Regions from separate parts of the Companilactobacillus bobalius genome, predicted to be linked through region 2. Evidence: predicted binding sites of a transcription regulator. Region 2 holds the regulator's gene; each other region holds the start of a gene.

Region 1 (4,430 bases), on a different contig from region 2:
CACAAAAACAAGTAATTTACATTAAGCCTAAATTTTACTACAATTTTTTTCATAAAAAAAGATAATTTGTGCATAAATCCTGTACACACGTCTAGTTATCGCTTACACATTGAAATAATTATCAGGGTAAACAAAAAATGCAGGAAGCATTAGTAAGAATGCCCCCTACATTTTTATTACTCTTTTCCATCAATACGATATTTCGTCGGTGCATAGCCAGTGTACTTTTTGAACGTCTGACTAAAGTAGCTCAATCTAGTAAAACCTAATGCATCCGAAATTTCATTAATACTGTTATCTGATTCCTTTAAGAGAATCATGGCTTTTTGAATTTTTCGGGCATTCAAATACACCGAAAAACTCAAACCTGTTTCCCTCTTAAACAGTTTACTGAAATAATAATCCGACAAATAAACTTTGCCCGATACTTGATCAAGTGTTAAACGCTTATCTAAATTATTATCAATAAACTCAATTGCAGAAATAATCGATTCATTTGAAGTCGACAGATGTCTGATTCTCTTCAATGCACCACTCTCATCATTTTCGAGATCATCGATAGCTTCGTCGACATCTAGTGAATATTTAATTATGAAATCATCAATTCCTCTCTCCTTGATGATCAGCTTTGATACACTCTCAAATAAATATCTTAAATATTCAACTTGTTGCTGTAATTTTTGAATTACTACAATATTACTCGGATCAGTATTTTTCAAAATATCCTGAGCAACACAAATTTTTCCTATTCGTTGATTGATTATAGAAATACGCAACGGTGCATCAGCATATTCCATATCATACTTACATTTGTTAATACTCAACTTAGATAAGTCTCTAGTTTTATTTACCCGTGTTAATTCAGTTTTCCTCGTTAGTTTACCAAAAATTCCAGCCTGTAAATGATCCTCATTGTTTAACACAAAAATAGCTATATCATTGGTCTGTGCATATGATTGCAACAGATGAATCAATAACTTATCACTACTAGATAATAAAGATTGCAAATCAAATTCTTCCATAATTGTTAGCCAACCAATCTACAATACTTAAATATTCGAATTTAGATATTCCATTAGCACTACAGCGTCATTATGTTCTTCATCTTTTGCACTATATAGTATCAGTACGTCTTGTGTTTGAAGAGCCTCTTTTAAGGACTTTAGAAATTCTTTGGTATATGGATTATTGTTAATCTCATCTAAATATTTGTTCTTAAATTCTAAATATTTTTCAGGATCATGTCCAAACCACTTACGCAATTCTGCTGATGGGGCTATCTCTTTTGCCCATAAGTCAAGGTCTGCACGTACTTTAGACATACCACGTGGCCAAAGCCGATCTACCAGCACACGATACCCTGCTGGTAAATCTTTGTCGTAAATACGTTTCATAACTAATTTAGTCATCTTAACATCCTCTTCTTTACTAAGTTAATTGTATCACATAATATACGGTTATTTTTTACTTACTTTTTGCTAAAATTAGCACTCGTTAATTAAGAGTGCTAAATTCTTGAACTTCCATAATTCAGGTTTTATACTGTATTTGTAATTAAGGGAAAGGAAGTAATAAAATATGGCAAATGAAATTATGGACCGTAACGATTTAATGAGAAACTGGTTTAATAGTGACTCTTGGATGAATAGTTTTCCATCTATATTTGACAATAATTTTCCCGAAGATTCAACATTAAAGACTGATATTAAAGAAAATAATCAAAATTATGAAGTACACGTTGATCTTCCCGCAGTTGATAAGAAGAACATTGATATTACGTATGATAATAATGTTTTAACTATTAGTGGTCACCGTGACAGTTTCACTGATCATAATGATAAAAATGGTGATGTAATTATGTCTGAACGTTCAAGTGGTCATTTCATGAGACAATACAGATTGCCACAAGTTGATCAAGATAATATCAAAGCTACATATAACAAAGGTGTTTTGGAAATCACTCTTCCAAAGATAAATAAGGAAGTAGATTCTGGACATCACATCGATATTGACTAACGCTTTAAGCTTATTTTTTTGGAGTTCCATTAGCACTCGTACTCGATGAGTGCTAAAAAACAAATTTATTCTTTTAAAAAGGAGTTAATTATTTATGGTAAATGAAATTATGAATCGTAACAATTTAATGAGAGACTTTTTCAATGGAGACAAATGGATGACTAGTTTTCCATCATTATTCGAAGATAGTGCTTTAGAAGGTTCTAATTTGAAGACTGACATTAAAGAAACAGATAAAGATTATGAAGTACATATTGATATGCCAGCTTTTGATAAGAAGAATATCGACATCAATTATCAAGATGATGTTTTGACCGTTAGTGGCCGTCGCGACAGCTTTAATGATCATAACGATAAGAACGGCGACATGATTATGTCCGAACGCACAAGTGGCCGCTTCATGAGACAATATCACTTACCAGCAGCCGACGTTGAGAACATCAAAGCTAACTATGACAATGGTGTCTTGAAGGTTATCCTCCCTAAGTTAGAAAAGAAAACTAGCTCAGAACACCATATCGATATTGACTAATATAGATGCAGTTCCTATTTAGGTTTTAAAACATCTAAGAAACAAAGCCGGATTTAGTCCGGAACAACAAGAAAATTGGCTCAGCCATGAGATTTATCTTAGCAATTTATTGCTTAGATAAAGGCCGAACTTAGAGATCCATTATTTTGCACGAAGTGTGAAATAATTAGCTCCAAGTCGGCCCATGGCGTTCCAGCCAAATTTTCTTGTTGTGGAGGACGGCATTTTATATGAATTCACAAAATCTTCACATTTTATAAATATTTAATTCATAAAGGTTGAGTATTATATAAATTGTAGATGAGAGATATAGATAATCCCTTTTCTCACCCCCCTATAACATATATATATTTAATCCCCTAAATAAAAAGTACCTTTCCCCGAGGTACTTTTTTTATTGTCTTTTACGTGCCAGTTGGTAGTAGTTAGTCGTAAAATACGATATACTATTCCTTGCAGAGTAGTTTTTTCTGCTCTCATGGGATGTAACTTTAAAAGTTACAAAAGGACAAAGAATTTATAAAAATATAAAAGACTTATCAACTATGGGCTATCCAAAAATGCTTTACAATTTTCAAACAACTATGAACTTCTGATAAGCCAGTAATATTAAACTGTAGATAAGAGCCAATACTCTTCTCTCATCCCCCCTATAAACAATATTTAATCCCCTAGAAAAACACCCTTTCCGAAAAAAGGGTGTTTTTTATTTGATATTTTATATTAAATTAATGCTCCTCGTAAAATAAATTCGGCAGGAATCAACTTCTTAACGACTTCTTTTTCAAACAGAGACCAAAAAGCATATTCACCAATTTCATTCAACTTATGATCAATCGTTGAAAAATTCATTAAGTAACTATAATCCAAATTTTCTTGGCCGATAACTGGAACATCAATTTGCATTTTCTTTAATTGATAAATAATTCCAGCCGCAACTTGATCGCCATTGGCAAAAACTGCATCCAGATTTAGATTTTTAGCAGTCAACTCCTTAGCAGCCTCAATTCCGTCTTTAAAAAACTGCATATTTCGAACTAATAATTTTTCCGGACACTCTTTTCCAAATACTTTGCAATAAGAATCGACCGTTGATTTAGCACTTCGACTCGTTTGTTCGTTACGACTTACCGTAACGCCTATATTTTGAAATTTTAATTTCTTTAATAATCCAAAAGCATCTATATAAGACTTTTCCCGATCAGTGTATGCGCAAGAAATGGGGTAATCCAAGGTATCTTCACAACAAGTAATCGAACCGTATTTCTGATATTCGACAATTGTTTCAAATGGAATGGCTCTGGAAGTAAAAATCAGTCCATCGAATGCTTGATGCTTCAACATTTCTAAATATTTAATCTCACTTTTAACATTATAATGAGAAGGCAATAAAGTAACTTGATAGTTTTCTTTGAAGGCGGCCTGAGTGATAGCGGAAACTAACTTTTGAAAATAAGGATGATTACTATAAGGCATAACGACACCAACACGGTAAGTTTTGCCGGTACTTAAGGCTCTAGCAATATCATTAGGATGATAATTCAATTCCTTCATTGCCTTGAGAATCTCTTCTTTAGTTTCGGTAGCAACATAACTTTGATTATTGATGACTCTTGAAACAGTTGAAACTGAATGACCTGAAAGCTTGGCGACATCTCTGATATTTGACATTTTGAGCACCCCTTTTAATTGTTAGCTTGCTACAACAGTTATAAAATAATATTTCTAAATAAATAGAACTTCACAAAATCTTCACATTTTCAATATAATTGGTTCACACTTATTGGTTATAGTATTACTTGTAGATGAGAGATATCTCATCTCATCCCCCCTATAACATATATATTTAATCCCCTAAAAAAATAAAAGAACACCTTCCCCG
Region 2 (4,430 bases):
CATCAGCTGAACCTGTACCAGCAGCACCTTTATCGCCACCAGCTTGTTGTTGTGCTTGTTGAGCTTGTTGATAAAGTTTTACAGAAAGATCTTGAACAATCTTGTTCAAATCGTCACGTTTCTTCTTCATATCTTCAAGATCACCTGAGTCTTGAGCTTTCTTCAAAGCATCACGAGCATCTTGGGCTTTCTTGATTTCATCGTCAGAAACTTTGCCTTTAACGTCTTTTAGAGTCTTGTCTGTTGCAAATAATGTTTGTTCAACGTCATTCTTAACATCGACTTCTTCCTTACGTTTGTTATCTTCCTCTTCGTGTTCCTTAGCTTCTTTCATCATCTTATCAATTTCTTCATCACTCAAACCTGATGAACTCTTGATAGTGATCTTTTGTTCCTTGTTTGTTCCCATATCCTTAGCAGAAACATTTACGATACCATTCTTATCAATATCGAATGTAACTTGGATTTGAGGTACACCACGAGGTGCAGCAGGAATATCTGTTAATTGGAAACGACCTAAAGTCTTATTGTCAGCAGCCATTGGACGTTCACCTTGTAGGACGTGAATATCAACAGCACTTTGATTATCGGCAGCAGTTGAGAATACTTGTGACTTGCTTGTTGGGATAGTTGTATTTCTATCGATCAACTTAGTGAAGACACCACCCATTGTTTCGATACCAAGTGATAGAGGTGTAACATCAAGTAAAACAACATCCTTAACATCACCAGAGATAACACCACCTTGGATAGCAGCACCAAGAGCAACAGCTTCATCAGGGTTGATTGAGTGGTCTGGAGCTTTGCCAGTCCATTTAGCAACAGCATCTTGAACAGCAGGAATACGTGTTGAACCACCATTTAAGATAACCTTGTCAATATCTGAATTTGTAAGATTTGCATCTTTCAAAGCATTGTCAACAGGAATCTTTGTTCTTTCAACAAGATCTGATGTCAATTCATCAAACTTAGCACGTGTCAATGTTTCTTCCAAGTGAAGTGGACCATTAGCACCTGATGAAATAAATGGAAGACTGATTGATGTTTGAGCAACACCTGATAAGTCCTTCTTAGCTTTTTCAGCAGCATCCTTTAATCTTTGAAGAGCCATCTTGTCTTGTCCCAAATCAACGCCATTCTTAGCCTTGAATTGTTCAACTAACCAGTCGATGATCTTTTGATCAAAGTCATCACCACCAAGATGTGTGTCACCATTTGTTGAAAGTACTTCGAAGACACCGTCACCTAATTGAAGAACGGAAACATCAAATGTACCACCACCAAGATCATAAACAAGAACTTTTTCGTCACCCTTGTCATTATCTAGGCCATAAGCAAGTGCTGAAGCTGTTGGTTCGTTAACGATACGTTGAACGTTCAAACCAGCAATCTTACCGGCATCTTTAGTAGCTTGTCTTTGTGAATCATTGAAGTATGCAGGAACAGTGATAACAGCATCTGTAACTTTTTCACCTAAGTAGTCTTCTGAGAACTTCTTGATGTGTTGTAGAATGAATGCTGAAATTTCTTGTGGTGTATATGATTTGCCGGCTACAGTAACCTTGTAACCTGCTTCACCCATATGACGCTTGATTGATGAAACTGTATCTGGGTTAGTGATTGCTTGACGCTTTGCAACTTCACCAACTTGGATTTCACCGTCTTTAAAAGCAACAACTGAAGGAGTAGTTCTTGCACCTTCTGGGTTTGTAATAATCTTTGGAGAACCGCCTTCAAGAACGGCTACAGCAGAGTTTGTAGTACCTAAATCAATACCAATAACTTTTGACATAAACCTTAACCTCTTTTAATTTTCTTATTTAATTATTTACTATTGAGCAACAACGACCATTGCTGGACGAAGTACACGATCTTCTAATTTATAACCCTTTTGTAAAACTTGAACGACTGTATCCTTCTTATGCTTATCATCAGCAGGAACAGTTTGAACAGCTTGACTATCTGCTGGATCGAATTTCTCACCAGCATTGTCAATAACAATCACATGGTTATCTTCCAATGCCTTAGCCATATGTTGTTGAACCATTTCAATACCTTTTTTAAGTTGCTTACTGGCATCATCGTCAGCATCAACTGCCAAGGCACGTTCAAGATTATCAATAACGGGAAGAATCTCAGTTGCCAATTTTTGACCATCATACTTAAGAATATTAGCAACTTCTTTACTATGACGCTTGTTCATATTTTGAAGTTCAGCTTGTGTTCTTAAGAGATTGTCTGACAACTCATCATTCTTAGCCTTAAGATCTTTGATTTCTTTATCTTTAGGATCAACCAAAGCATCCTTTTTAGCTGATTTTTTATCAGCTTTCTTATCAGTCTTGGGAGCTGCTTCTTTAGCAGTCTTCAAATCTTGATCTTTTTCTTTATCTGCCATTACTTCCTCCTAAATTTCAAGAATCATCATACCTTGAATAATAATCAATTAATCTTTTGGCTAATTCAACTCTGAACTCACCAAGTAAACCTATCAACTGTGAATAATGCATTGTCGTTGGCCCTAATAAAGCAATAACACCTTTACCATGATGACCAACATCATAATTAGCAGTAATAATACTGTAATTCTTCAATGCATCACTCCCAAGTTCACTTCCTAAACGAACCTTAATGGCATCGTCAGAAATACTTGGATCAATCAATTTTCTTAAATCAGTACTTTGATTGATGATTGAGAACAACGATTGAACTTGCGATAGATCATCATTATTAGCATAATTTAACAAATTCAATTGTCCATCAACGTAATACTTCTCAGCACCAGCCTTCTTAAAGAGCTGATCCATCATATCCAACAAACCATCAGTTGAATACATATATTCGGAAAGAATTGCTGGAACATCGGTATGAAGCATCTGAACAACTTTAGGCAAAGGCTGTCCAACTAACTTATCGTTTACAATGTTAACAATCTTTTCAATTAATGAAGTATCAAAATCATCATCGATTGTATAAATATTATTCTCAACATTATTATCACTTGTGACAATGATTGCCATAAGTTGATGTGGATTCAAGGGAACGATTCTAAAACCTGTTAAAAGAACTGAACTGCTCTCCGGTCCTAATGTGATTGCTGTATAACTAGTTAGATGAGATAAAATCTTGGCAGATTGTTCGATAATATCATCAATTTGATGATATGTTTTACCAAAGTCATCGTCAATTCTCTGTGCTATATCTTGCGGTACACTAGTTGGTTGTACCAGATGATCCAGATAATAACGATATCCCATCGCTGAAGGAATTCTGCCTGATGAAAGATGAGTTTTCTCGAGGTAACCCACTTCTTCAAGCACTGCCATTTCATTTCTGATTGTCGCAGAACTTACATGAAAAGGTAATTCATTCATCAATGTCTTCGAACCAACCGGCTGGCCGGTATCTGTGAATATGCGCACGACTTCTCTCAAGATTGCATCTTGACGTTGTGATAGCATTATACCGTCCTCCTTTTTAGCACTATTCATACCTGAGTGCTAACAATGTAAAATATAACAATCTATCCCTATAGTGTCAAGTATGCACGCCCAATTTTTGGAATTATTTGCTAAAAAGTTTCAGAAATCAAAAAAGAGAACTCTTGATGACATCTCTATTGTCATTTACTCAAGTTCTCTTTTTTTTTGGTAAAACTTTAAGCGAATTAATCTTATCTAATTCCAATTGTTTGACTAAACCTTTTGCTCCATCAAACTTAACTTCACCACGTAAATATTTAACCCATTCTAGTGCCACATGCTCACCATAAATATCAGCGTCAAAATCGAAAATATTAGTTTCAATTGTAACTCCAGTATTCTCTTTGAAGGTTACATTATAGCCCACAGATGTCATCGAATTGTACCAAGTATCGCCGACCTTAATTCTTGTGGCATAAACCCCAATTGAAGGAATTAACTGATTACCCTCGGTTGCCAAATTAGCTGTTGGATAACCTAAAGTTCGACCTCGTTGTAATCCATGAACCACCGTTCCCTGATTCTGATAAGTGTAGCCTAAAAATTTATTGGCTTCTTCTACTTTATTCTCGGAAATAAATTTCTTAATCGCACTAGAGCCAATCTTTTGATCATCTAAAACTTGTTTTGGTACAGTTACAATTTCAAATTTATTGTGTGAGTACTGTGGCAAGGTCTGCATATTGGCAACATCTTTCTTCCCATACGTATAATCAAAGCCAGCTACGACAAATTTAGCGTTTAAATCAATCATATATTGATCAACAAACTCTTGAGGTTTCAATTGTGCAAACGTCTGACCAAATTCAACAAAATAGAGCTGATCAACTCCAAGCTTTTCTACTAACTCAGCTTTTCGGTCCATTGTCGAAAGATATTTATAATCGTTTTCGTATTGATACACCGTTCTGGGCGAACGATCAAAGGTCAATAACACTGATTTTAATC
Region 3 (4,430 bases), on a different contig from region 2:
CTCTAATGTTTAGATAAGACTCCTGTTGGCCAGCAAATGAAGCATTAGGCAAATCTTCGGCTGTAGCAGACGATCTAATAGCTACGAATGGATCAGTCTGTCCCATCTTCTCAGAAAGATCAGCATATGCCTTCTTAATATCATCAGCCAAATCAATTGGCATCGTTGCTCCAACGATCAAACTCCGAATCTCTTCACATGTCTTATGAAGCTCATCAGAATTCTCGTAGTCACTTATGCTTTCCAACAATGCATTAACCTTATCGTTCAATCCAGTTTGGTGCATGAAGTATTGATATGCGCGTGCGGTCGTTGCAAAACCATATGGTACCGGTACATCCATTGAGGAAGTCATTTCTCCCAAAGAAGAAGACTTTCCACCAACTAAATTAACATCCTTACGATGCAATTCATCAAACCATAAAACATTCGCAGTATCTCGACTACTCATGATAATATTGCCTCCTTATATTTCCGATTTGAATCTATTCTATGCATAATTGAAATTACTTTTTATAAGTAATTTCATTACGACCACATTATAGTTCATTAGCTCACAAATAGTAAACCTGTTTAAACTATTTTTGGCTTAAAATATTAACTTAGTTCTATTGACTTTTTAAGCTTCTAATCGTCATATTCATTGATATATACGGATTGTATAGTAAAATTAGCCAATTTTTATTAATCAAAATAATCATATTTTATATAGCATTCACAAAGTTCAGTATATCACAATATTGCTATTGTGAGCATAAAAAAAGAAGCATATCAATTAAGATATACTTCTTAAATAATCTTCTTTATGAATCAAAAGATTACATCATGCCGCCCATTCCACCGGCTGCAGGATTTGCTGCAGGTGCAACATTGTTATCTTTTGGTTCTGGCTTGTCAGCAACAACAGCTTCTGTTGTTAACAATAGAGATGCAACACTGGCTGCATTTTGTAATGCTGAGCGTGTTACCTTAGTTGGGTCGATGATTCCGGCGTCAACCATGTTTTCCCACTTGTTAGTTGCAGCATTGAAACCAACTTCATTTTCTTGGTTCTTGATGTGTTCAACGATAACTGAACCTTCGAAACCAGCATTTTCAGCGATTTGACGTAGTGGTTCTTCAAGAGCACGTGCAACGATATTAATACCTGTTTGTACGTCTCCTTCTTCTTTAAGAGCAGTAACTTTACCAAGTACATTCATCAAAGCTGTACCACCACCAGCAACGTAGCCTTCTTCAACAGCGGCACGTGTGGCATTTAGAGCATCTTCAATTCTGTACTTACGTTCTTTCAATTCTGTTTCAGTAGCAGCACCAACTTTAACAACAGCAACACCACCAGCTAATTTAGCTAGACGTTCTTGTAGTTTTTCCTTGTCAAAGTCAGATGTTGATTCATTGATTTGTTTCTTGATTGTTTCAACACGTTCGTTGATAGCATCCTTGTTGCCAGCACCTTCAACAATTGTTGTGTTGTCCTTTGTAATAGTAACTTTACCAGCTTGACCTAATTGATCCATAGTTGTGTCTTTTAGTTCAAGACCAAGGTCAGAAGTAATAACTGTACCACCAGTTAATGTAGCAATATCTTCTAGTTGTGCCTTACGACGGTCACCAAAGCCAGGAGCCTTAACAGCAACAACGTTGAATGTACCACGAATCTTGTTCAATACAAGTGTTGGTAGAGCTTCACCATCAATATCATCAGCGATGATCAATAATGCCTTACCTTGTTGAACAATCTTTTGTAGTAATGGCAAGATATCTTGGATGTTTGAAATCTTCTTGTCAGTGATCAAGATATATGGATTGTCGAGGTCAGCTTCCATCTTGTCGTTATCTGTAACCATGTATTGTGAAATGTATCCACGATCAAATTGCATACCCTCAACAACATCAAGTGTTGTATCAATACCCTTTGATTCTTCAATTGTGATAACACCATCGTTACCAACTTTTTCCATGGCATCAGCAATTAATTTACCAGTTTCTTCACTAGCTGATGAAACTGAAGCTACTTGAGCAATATCATTCTTGCCTGAAACCTTATGTGAAATCTTGTGAAGTTCATCAACGGCAGCGTTTGTAGCCTTTTCGATACCAGTTCTGATACCAACAGGGTTAGCACCGGCTGTAACGTTCTTCATACCTTCTTTAACAATTGCTTGTGTCAAAACAGTAGCTGTAGTAGTACCATCACCAGCAATGTCATTTGTCTTTGAAGCAACTTCGGAAACAAGCTTTGCACCCATGTTTTCAAAGTGGTCTTCTAATTCAATACTCTTAGCAATAGTAACACCATCATTTGTAATCTCAGGTGAACCATAACTCTTTTCAAGAACAACGTTTCTACCCTTAGGTCCGATAGTTGTCTTAACTGTATCAGCAAGTTTATTAACACCGTCCATCATCTTTGAACGTGCATCTTCTGAAAATTTAATTTCTTTTGCCATTAATTTTCACACTCCATAATTAAATTCTTTTAGTTAAATTTTTTAAGTTTAAAATTAATCAATAACTGCCATGATATCTTTTTCATGAAGGATTAAATATTCATTGTCTTCATACTTAACTGTTGAGCCTGAGTATTTATCAAAAAGAACTTTATCACCTTTTTTAACGTTCATAGGTAATTTCTTTCCATCTTCAGTAACTAAGCCTTCACCAACGGCAACGACATCGGCTGTTTGTGGCTTCTCCTTAGCGTTGTTTGCTAAAACAATGCCACCAACTGTCTTTTCTTCTTCTTTATCGACTGTTACAATGACTCTATCTCCAAGTGGTTTTAACAATTTAAATCCCTCCGATTATTATTTTTCTTAATGTTTGTTTTTATATCTTTAGCACTCGAACATCTCTTGTGCTAATCACAAGTTTTATATTAACATTTTATTGAAAACATGCAAGTATTTACCTTTAAAAATGTAAGGAGTAATCATGAATTTTCCCAAAAATCAATTCTTCACCCTATTAACATATATCCTTTTGTTATTACTGGGTAGCGTTCTAAATATGTTGTCGGTCACCGGCTCAATCTATTTCATCATTCTCACTTTAGGAGCCCTAGTTGCTACCGGTCTTATGATGTATTTAGTAAAACTAAATGGCCCAAATGATTTCGAAGAGAAAACCGATTTAAATCATAATTTACAATGGATCATTTTAGGAACTATCGGTGCAATTGCTCTTCAATATGGAGTTGGCTTCATCGATCAACTAATTTTCCATACTAGTACTCATTCAGAAAACACCATGCAGCTACTATTGATGGTCAAACCTTATCCATACTATTTCTTATACGTATTGATCTGCGCACCTATCATGGAAGAAATCGTCTTTAGACGTATCTTTTTTGCCAATATGATCAAACCGACTAACATCTACATTGCTGCTATCATTTCAGCATTACTATTTGCCTTCATGCATCAAGATACCAGATTCATCGTTTATGTAGCAATGGGTCTTTGGTTCTCATTTATTTACTACAAATCAAAAAATATCTATGCCAGTGCTGGCAGTCACATTCTGATGAATGCAATTGTTTTAATTTTAGGAACAATATAAAAAGAAGCCAAGTCTTTTAGGATTTGGCTTCTTTTTGCTTCAATTTTTATAATGTATAAAATCTTCTAATGATCAGGTACCTTTAATGGAATCTTTTCGCCTTTGAAAATCTTCTTAGCAGTTATATCTTGTTCAGCTTCCATATCAATATACCTATTATATCTGGCCAAAATAGCATTTATAGATGCTATTGAAAGCTTTTTATAATATTCATAATCATCAACATATCCTGAATCATTATTTTCCATATTCCTTATTAACACCCTATGGGAATCCGATGCCTCTTTTAATTCTTTAGAACTTTTTCCATACTTTTGAACAGTTTCATATAATGCATCACAACTTTTTATACCCTTATCCCTTACTTCACGATCATCCATAGAATCTAAACCGATGGCTAGATTATCCCTATCTTTCTCATTTTGCTTAAGTTGCCGCTGCTGTATCAAATTAATTGCAAACTGCTCGTATTCATAACTTGGCGATTTTGGTCCAACAGTTGCCTCAAAAAGAACAGCTATAGCAAAGCCTATTATTACTGAAGTAAAAACTCTTAGTGGTCGTTTCAATTTCTTAAAGAATAAAGATATGAACAACCATACTAGAAGAATCATTGCTAAAAGTATATATATAAGAAATACTGCCAGAAAAAGCATATACATCATATGATTTGTTTGAAACGGCATTATTATGAATAACAAGCATGGAATTATAACTATGAGTGTACTCATCCAATTCTTGATCATCCACTTACCTAATGTAGTTATTTTTGATTTCATATAGATCCCCCAAATAATTCATATTTTTTGAGTATATTACAGCTTTTCAGTTGGAACAAATACATTAATATCACAAAGAAAATACAC

The links. The regulator HrcA, encoded in region 2, represses chaperone genes, less so after heat shock. The targets are predictions, from matches to a motif close to TTAGCACTCNNNNNNNNNGAGTGCTAA.
Region 1: the regulator HrcA is predicted to act here: its motif matches at 1,485-1,511, upstream of LKACC16343_RS06860 (Hsp20/alpha crystallin family protein).
Region 3: the regulator HrcA is predicted to act here: its motif matches at 2,841-2,867, upstream of groES (co-chaperone GroES).

What each region holds. Positions count from the first base shown of each region.
Region 1 covers NZ_MYFM01000004.1:39,558-43,987, forward strand. Annotated here, with positions in the region: gene LKACC16343_RS06850 (helix-turn-helix transcriptional regulator) at 177-1,022, opposite strand; gene LKACC16343_RS06855 (DUF488 domain-containing protein) at 1,050-1,409, opposite strand; gene LKACC16343_RS06860 (Hsp20/alpha crystallin family protein) at 1,579-2,016, shown strand; gene LKACC16343_RS06865 (Hsp20/alpha crystallin family protein) at 2,111-2,548, shown strand; gene LKACC16343_RS06870 (LacI family DNA-binding transcriptional regulator) at 3,272-4,219, opposite strand.
Region 2 covers NZ_MYFM01000010.1:25,852-30,281, forward strand. Annotated here, with positions in the region: gene dnaK (molecular chaperone DnaK) at 1-1,792, opposite strand, end outside; gene grpE (nucleotide exchange factor GrpE) at 1,832-2,398, opposite strand; gene hrcA (heat-inducible transcriptional repressor HrcA) at 2,415-3,461, opposite strand; gene ribF (riboflavin biosynthesis protein RibF) at 3,631-4,430, opposite strand, start outside.
Region 3 covers NZ_MYFM01000002.1:360,293-364,722, reverse strand. Annotated here, with positions in the region: gene ppsA (phosphoenolpyruvate synthase) at 1-451, opposite strand, end outside; gene groL (chaperonin GroEL) at 819-2,453, opposite strand; gene groES (co-chaperone GroES) at 2,508-2,792, opposite strand; gene LKACC16343_RS04875 (CPBP family intramembrane glutamic endopeptidase) at 2,938-3,564, shown strand; gene LKACC16343_RS04870 (AEC family transporter) at 3,630-4,343, opposite strand.